2 regions of the Salipaludibacillus sp. HK11 genome follow, and region 2 is predicted to be linked to the other one. Evidence: predicted binding sites of a transcription regulator. Region 2 holds the regulator's gene; the other holds the start of a gene.
What was found. Region 2 encodes NrdR, which represses ribonucleotide reductase genes. Its sites were predicted from a motif close to AACACNATATATNGTGTT; they were not measured.
Positions count from the first base shown of each region.

Region 1 (4,440 bases), 2.1 Mb from region 2:
AAATAGTCTTCCATACTTGGTGTCGGCATGACCGTCCCCTCCAAAATTCGTTTCAATGAGTTACTACGTTGGTATTTCTTAATGTAGTTAAAATTATACTACAAAACTTAAGGTCGCACTACCAATTGAGGGAAAATGGACTAAAAACCTTAAGCTGCAATAGCTTAAGGTTTTCTAATTCAAACGATTATAAACCACATTTTAATTGTGCATTACAATTCGTACATGTATTACAACCACCAAGGTCTTCTACAGTCCCTTTTCGGCAAACAGGACATGTATCCCCGATTTCACTTCCATAAGTCATTGAAGTGGACCGTAGATCAGCAATTGTGTCGACGAGAACGACTTGATTCTTTTGTTCACCTTTCTCTTCGCCACCAGTGAGGTCAACAGCATAATCGTCGTTATCTTCCGCCTTCAATGTTAATACTTGTGCATCCCGACTTCCATCTACATAGACAGTTCCACCTTTAGCTCCACCGCGATATAGACGTTCATAGACACTTTTGACCTGATCAACAGTGTAACCTTTTGGAGCATTTACTGTCTTACTAAGGGAACTATCTACCCATCTCTGAATGACACATTGTACGTCAGCATGAGCTTCTGGTGTTAATTCCATGCTCGAAATAAACCATGCTGGTAAATTGTTTTCATCCACTTCAGGGTGACGTTCTAAATATTGTTGTAGTATTTCGGCTTTCACTTCAATAAATTTCCCTAATCGGCCGCTTCGGAAATAAGAGAATGAGAAATACGGCTCTAACCCTGTTGACACCCCAACCATTGTCCCTGTTGAACCTGTTGGCGCAACAGTTAGCAAGTGTGAGTTTCTAATACCATGCTCTTTGATTCCCGTCAAAATATCTTCAGGCATTTTCTTCATATAACCAGTTTCCGTGAATTTTTGCCGTAAATAAGAAGTTTCACCATCATTGGCTCCCTCGAGAAATGGAAAACTTCCTTTCTCTCTGGCCAAATCAACGCTTGTCCGATAAGCAGTCGTAGCAATTGTCTCGAAAACTTTATCGACTAAGTCTTCACCTTCTTCAGAACCATAAACAGTTTCTGTATATATCAGTAGATCATGAAGTCCCATCACACCCAAGCCGACACGGCGCTCTCCTTTTGCTTGCTTTGTATTATCGTCTAAGAAATAAGGCGTTGCATCGATAACATTATCCTGCATACGCACGCCGGTAGCCACCGTCTGTTCTAGCTTTTTGAAATCAACCACTTTGTTGTCTTTATCAGCCATTTCCGCTAAATTTACGGCAGCTAAATTACACACACTATATGGAGCAAGTGGTTGCTCTCCACAAGGGTTTGTAGCTACTACTTTTTGTCCATAAGCAGATGCGTTTGTCATTTCGTTTGCATTATCAATAAAGAAAATTCCTGGCTCAGCAGAATACGTAGCGCAAATATTAATTAAATTCCAAAGCTCTTGAGCCTTGATTGTGCGGTACGTTCGTACACCAAAACCTAAAGCTTCCCAATCGCGCACATCACCGTACTCTTGCCATTCACGGTTGTATGCTTCCATTTCTTCCTTCGTGTAATTCTCTACGTCTGGAAAACGAAGCTGGTAATCTGCATCATTCTCGACAGCCTCCATAAATTCTTTCGTAATACAGACAGAAATATTTGCACCAGTTAAAAATTCAGGGTTATTAACAGAATATGTCCCTCCTGTTCGGAGCTTTTCCTCTGCTTGTGCAATAATCTTTGAATTGAATCCACCTTGGCCTTCAATATTTTTATAGTTTACGATGCTTTGATACATCGCTTCTTCTACTTCTGATAAAGGAGTAAATTTTAATTTTTCTTTTATTAACCGCTTGATTTGTTTATCTTCTGTCTTTTCAGAAAGGTACCTTAATATACGTGGATTTTGCATTTTTGAAACAATAAATTCTAATATATCCGGGTGCCAATCGGCTAACATGATCATTTGTGCCCCACGTCTTGAACCACCTTGTTCAACGAGGTGCGTTAATTTAGCAATATCGTCAAGCCAGGAAACTGAACCTGATGATTTCCCATTCACGCCTCTTGCTAAAGTATTTCTAGGTCTAAGCGTGGACCCGTTCGTACCTACTCCGCCTCCGCGACTCATTATTTCCATGACTTGTTTACGATGTTCAGAGATTCCTTCTCTTGAATCATCAATATATGGCATGACATAACAATTAAAGTATGTAACATCCGTTTTTGCGCCTGCTCCATAAAGAACTCTTCCAGCAGGAACGAAATTCATATTAACTAATTCATAATAAAATTTCTCGAACGATTCTTCTCGTTTTTCAATGTCTGTTTCTACTTCAGCGAGACCGCGAGCATTTCGTTTAGCTATTTGTTCATAATATACTTCAAGTGGTTTATCTATCGAATCCAACGTTCTCTCAACAATTCCAGTTTCTTTCTCTTCTGGGTCATCCAAAACTCCGAGAAATTCTTCTTCTACAGCAATTTTTGCACGTCCCTCTTTCCAATTAAGTTCCGCTACAAATCCATAACCTCTAGCGGGAAATGTTGGATCTGGTTTTACCGTAAGAACAACAAAATCTCCTACTTTCAACGTTTTTTTCTCCGTGTCTTTAAAAGTGTACCGATCTAACATAACTAGACGGGAAACACCACTTTGTTTAAGTTTCATGTCGGGGGTAATGGGAAATACTTGAGGAAATTGATTAATATCAGCATTAAGTTGCTCAACATCAATCCCCTTTTTTGACATATAGGTTGTCACAGGCTTCCGCTCCTTTTTTTCATTTCTTAGAAAGAACGATATTTTCGTCACAATCTGCTCAAAGAACGAAGCTTTACAATGTGCTGCAAAGCTTCGTTCTGTATCTTCTGTAAATATATCATAGCACTTCCTATTAATCAATATATAGTGTTGCAATTAACTTCTAAAGTACTATATATAGATTTTTGGTCAAAACAATGTATTTTGTCAACTTTCTAAAATGCTGAAAATTAAAGAAATCAAGAGTAAGTGGCATATATTTCTCTAATAAAAGAAGATAATAACTTAATTTGTCACTTGCAGTACAAAAAAGAATAAAACTGTTGCTGCTATAAGGTTTTTACTATTTAAATAATTATCGACAAAAATCGCCAACTATTCTTAATGGATCTTTTATAAGGATATGACATCACTTATTGTTATAATTGCCAAGGAATTAGCATATCACAACTTCTAGTTTTGCAATATAAAATAGGTACTAAATATTTATTTAATTATAATCTACCATTTGTAATTCCAAGTATCTTGACTATATTTCTTTTCCATTAACTGATAAACTTCCCTCTCTTGTTCGTCTGTGAGGGTATAATCCTGTAAATGAATGTCTAACCCCAATTCAAACCCTTTCCTAAATGCCTCTTTGACTTTTTCTATCGGTACCGGTTCTGCTAACAGGTCATTAATCGCGACCGCTTTTTTACCAAAACCTTGCTGCAATCTTCTTCTAATTTTTTCATTTGGGAAAATAAAAAGATTAAATAGTTTTTCCTCGTCAATTGATAGAATAATTGATCCATGTTGTAAAATAACGCCTTTTTGCCTTGTCTGAGCACTACCAGCTACTTTTCTTCCCTCAACAACCATCTCATACCATGATGGTGCATCGAAGCAGACCGATGATCTAGGATTCTTCAACTTTTCTTTCTCTTCTATTGTTCTTGGGATCGAGAATTCCGCCTGTAAATTTAATTGACGAAACCCTTCTAATAGCCCTTCTGAAATCACACGATACGCTTCTGTAACTGTATCTGGCATAGCCGGATGATCTTCAGAAACGATAACACTATATGTAAGTTCATCATCATGTAAGACTCCACGTCCTCCTGTAGGTCGTCTGACAAAGCCAAGTTGGTACTCTTTTAATGCTTCAAGATCTATTTCTTTTTCTACATGTTGGAAGTACCCTACAGATAGTGTAGCTGGATCCCAACCATAAAATCGAATTAATGGAGGAATATCTTTGTTACGGTGCCATTGCATTAATTTTTCATCTAAAGCCATGTTATAGGCTGGAGAATTATTTTTCGAGTCAATAAAATACCATGTTTCCAATTACGTTTCCCCCTTGCAATATCATTTCACTCGTCTATCATAACGAAATCATTATAGAAATACAAAACGATTGGTTTCAAACGTTGCCAATTTAAGTTTTAACGTTTATTATTTATAGAAGATAGACAAGATTTGGTCTTAAGCCAAATTGCATCTGATAAAATTGTAGAGAAATAAAAGGAGTGGCCTTATGAACTTTTGGATTTTACTTACTTTAACTGTTGTACTTATCGTAATTCTTGCTTTACGTATGAAAAAACCGAAATACTTAAAAACATTAGAACAAGAAGAATTCAAGAAAAATTACCGAAAAGCACAATTAATTGATGTGAGAGAAGAAAAAGAATTTAAAA
Region 1 covers NZ_CP181045.1:80,679-85,118, reverse strand. Annotated here, with positions in the region: gene mntR (transcriptional regulator MntR) at 1-29, opposite strand, end outside; gene ACM26V_RS00620 (vitamin B12-dependent ribonucleotide reductase) at 188-2,743, opposite strand; gene ACM26V_RS00615 (biotin/lipoate A/B protein ligase family protein) at 3,257-4,036, opposite strand; gene ACM26V_RS00610 (rhodanese-like domain-containing protein) at 4,278-4,440, shown strand, end outside.
Region 1: ACM26V_RS00620 (vitamin B12-dependent ribonucleotide reductase) is a predicted target of NrdR. The motif match lies at 2,890-2,907, and genes of this name have one in related genera.

Region 2 (4,440 bases):
ACTTACGGTTTACGCAAGATGAGGATGCCGTTACTGTCGATTGCGTTTATTATGAGTTGTTCTGCTGTGGCTATTTTAATGTCAATGTGGATAGGCGGAGGAATAAGCGAATGGATGCCGCCAGGAACAGCAGAATCAATCGGTGGAATTATTTTAATTAGTATTGGAGCATTTGCCCTCATACAAGTGTACCGAGAGCCTAAAAAAACACATAACGGACTGATCCAAGAACGCATGTTAATGAATGTTGAATTGAAACGTCTTGGGATTGTTGTTCATGTATTAAAAAAGCCAATGGAAGCCGATTTAGATGATTCTGGCTCAATTAACGGAAGTGAGGCACTTCTTTTAGGTATTGCTTTATCATTAGATGCATTTGGAGCGGGAATGGGCGCAGCTTTTTTAGGAGTATCAGCTTGGTTGTTGGCAGTTAGTGTCGCTATCATGTGTGGTTTGTTTTTAACATTAGGAAAAATAAGTGGAGAAAAATTATTACGTTCTGAAAAATTTAAGAAATTGTCATTTTTACCGGGCATGCTTTTAATTTTGATTGGTTTATTTCAACTTTAGCCTTTAAGAATAGTTATTGGAAGGGGGTCACTTAAGTTGATTATAGGTTTAACAGGCGGTATAGCCACAGGTAAAAGTACTGTTTCAGACATTCTTAAAAAAGAAGGTATTCCGGTTATTGATGCAGATATTGTTGCCAGGGAAGTAGTAGAGCCAGGGGAAGGACCTTACCATCAAATTATTGATCATTTTGGATTGAAAATCCTTCTTCCAAATGGAGAGATCGACAGAGAAAAGTTGGGAACGATCGTTTTTGGCGATGAGACAGAAAGATTGAAATTAAACGAGATTGTTCACCCTGCTGTTCGTAAGGAGATGGTTCGACAAAGTCATAGTTGGCAGACGAAAGGCCATCAGTTAGTTGTCATGGATATTCCACTTTTAATTGAGAGCGATTTGCTCCACATGGTCGATGAGGTCGTTCTTGTCTATGTACCGGAAGCGATTCAACTAGATAGGTTATCGAAAAGAAATAAATTTTCATTGGAAGAAGCGAAAAAACGAATAAATTCGCAATTGCCAATAGATGAGAAAAAGCAGTATGCCTCATACATTATTGATAATGCTGGAACACGAGATGAAACGAGACATCAAGTAATGCAGTTGTTAAACAACTGGAAAAAAAAGTGAGTGCTTTTAAATATAAGCGCTCACTTTTTTATACTTTAAGAATGTTTAACTTCGCTAAAGCGTTAAAGTGTATTATAATTAAATCTACGATCTCCGCAAACCTTCATCTGTAAGAGATGTTTACATCAAAAAACAATTGCAATAACATAGCAAACAAAGTATACTTTGTGACGGTTATCAATCAGAGAGACCAAGTCTATTTGTATTGTAGCAAGTTAAATGATGGAAGTATATACCAACTGATTGAAGAAAACGTTTTACACCTTATTCTCGAAGCGTTTTTCAATTGAACAATTTATCATTTATTGCTATCATTAGAATAGACGAGGTGGGATAATATATGGGAATAAAACAAACATTAAAAAAAATCTTTAGTACTAGTACCGAATCAAGTGAAAACCATTATGAGGAACAATTACAAACACATTATTACAAAGTGATGAAAGATAAAGCTCTTCAAGAAGTAGAAGCTATGCTAAAAAACCGCCAAGGCTATAAGGTTGTTTCTATTTCAGAAGCGCATGGAGAGATTATTGTAAATGTAAAAAAAGGAAAGAAAGCTTTTCTAGTTGCAACAGTGATAATGATTCGTCCGCTCCGTACTGCAGTTGATTTTTCAGTTTCAACTGATACGATTTTTTTCAGTGACTTTGGACACAGTAAAAAAATAGTCGAAGGATTGTATAAAGAGTTAGATTCGAGGCTTCAATTTGTTGGTACTGGATTAGGCAACGAATTATCTTAGTAACCTGCAAAAAACGGCAACCTGAGAATGGAGTGAATTCCGAATGATATGTCCTAGTTGTCAACATAATGGAACGAAAGTATTAGATTCCAGACCAAGTGACGAAGGTCGTTCAATTAGGCGGAGGCGTGAATGTGAAGCCTGTGGGTACCGTTATACAACCTTTGAGCGGATAGAAAAAACTCCGTTAGTTGTTGTTAAAAAAGATGGAAATCGTGAAGAGTTTAGTCGTGAAAAATTACTTAGAGGTTTAATTCGTGCCTGCGAAAAGCGGCCTGTGCCATTAGAAAAACTGGAAAACATAACCGAAGATGTCGAAAAAGACATTCGTAATCAAGGTCTGTCAGAAGTTAGTAGCGACCAAATTGGAGAAAAAGTAATGGAGTTTCTCGTTTTAGTGGATGATGTTGCTTATGTAAGATTTGCGTCTGTTTACAGACAATTCAAAGACTTAAATGTATTTGTTGATGAATTAAAAGAATTACTAGAGCGTGAAAATAAAAAATAATGAATGAAGGAATGGGGCCTAAGGTGCTCCATTTTTCTCTTAATTTTATAAATTTTTTGCGTAGCACAAGGAGATACAACGCAAAGAAAGCTCAGGTGAAATAATATGCATTGGAAAGAAGTGTTGCCATCTAATCGATACATTGCTTATATGGATGACTATGCAAGTGCTTCCGATAGTGATGTGTTGACGATGCTTTATCAACCTTTAATAGGTGCATTAGCTTACAGTTTGTATATGACGCTATGTACCGATGTACAGAAGCAGTCAACAAAGAGAATTGAGCGCACTCATAAGGCGTTAATGACATTGACTGGTCAACATTTGGATGATATTTTTTCTGAACGAAAAAAACTGGAAGCAATAGGATTATTGTCTGTCTATCGAAAAAAAGAAGATGAAGAGTATATATACTACTATCATCTTCAATCACCTCTTAGCGCAGCTGATTTTTTTCGAGACGACTTATTAAGCGTTTTCCTCTATAACAAATTGGGGAGTAAAGACCATTATCGTGAACTGCGCCAGTCATTTACTATTGGAAAAATTGAAACAGGAGATTTAGAAAATGTGACTCAGGGGTTTAATCAGGTGTTTACATCTATTCACCCATCAGAACTAAAAAGTACCAATCCTGATTTACTTGAAATGCTTTCTTCTTCCGCCCCAATGGTTGGTCGTTCTCAGTCAAATACTCAATATAAAATGGAAGAGGTAGAATTTGATGTGCAACAATTAATAGCTTATCTACCCTCATTCATTCCAAAAGATGAAATTGAAAACTCAAAAAATCAACGTCTTATTTACCAGCTTGCTTTTATTTACAAATTGAATGCTGAGGAAATGGCCAATGTGATCCAGGATGCAATGCTTCATGAGGATAAACTCGATCTGGATCAATTGAGATTACAAGCGAAAAGGCGTTACAGGATGAATGAAAAAGATCAACCGCCTAGATTAGGACTTCGCAAACAACCAGATGATTTGAAAACGATAACGACAACACCAAAAACAAATGAAGAAAAAACGATTCATTATTTTGAAACAACAGCACCAATTGAATATTTGGAAGAACTTAGTGACGGAGCAAAAGTTTACGAAGGAGATATGGACATTATTGAACGACTCATCTTTGAGTACAAGCTTCCTCCAGGTGTTGTTAATGTTCTACTTGATTATATTTTTATGGTCAATGATAATAAACTGGCAAAAGGTTTAGCTTATAAGATTGCCGGTCACTGGAAAAGAAATAAAATAGCAACTGTAAAAGAAGCAATGGCATTGGCAAAGAAGGAAAATCAAAAGAGCCAAGAGTTTAAAGCTACTAATAATCAAACAACGTCCAAAAATACTAGACCATACTCAGGTGCTGTAAAAAAAGAACCACTTCCTAAATGGATGACTGATGATAAGTGGCAAAAAGATAAAGGTAGCGAAGAAGAGCTTGAAAAAGCAAAGAAAGAAGCCGCGAAATACAGAGAAATGTTAAGGAAAAAGAAGCAAGACCAAAAAGGGGGATCATAAATGGATTCCATCAAGCAATCGTTAAACCAGTTTTCAAATGACGGATTTAATAAACGATTTGAGGAACTAAAACAGAATACACTAGAGGATGAGAGAATTCGAAAGTTTATACTAAACCATCCAGAGTTGTCAGAAAAACAATTGGATAACGGCATAAATGAATTCTATCAATATAAACAACAGTGGGAAAATTGTGATAAATGTCCTGGACTTGATAATTGTCCGAACTTAATGAAAGGATTTCAGCCTAAATTAAAAATGTACCGAAATGAAATCCATCTTGAATACCAACCTTGTTCATTGAAGAGAAAAGACGATGAACGAAAGAGACAAGCGTCGTTTGTGCAAAGCCTTTATATTCCGAAAGAAATGACAGCAGTCAACTTTGAAGATTTCCATGAAGATAATCCTTCACGAATGAAAGCTTACACAAAGGCGATGGCTTTTTGTGCAGATGTGAAAC
Region 2 covers NZ_CP181045.1:2,218,395-2,222,834, reverse strand. Annotated here, with positions in the region: gene ytaF (sporulation membrane protein YtaF) at 1-570, shown strand, start outside; gene coaE (dephospho-CoA kinase) at 607-1,200, shown strand; gene ACM26V_RS11005 (DUF1499 domain-containing protein) at 1,541-1,945, shown strand; gene nrdR (transcriptional regulator NrdR) at 1,989-2,453, shown strand; gene ACM26V_RS10995 (replication initiation and membrane attachment family protein) at 2,559-3,977, shown strand; gene dnaI (primosomal protein DnaI) at 3,978-4,440, shown strand, end outside.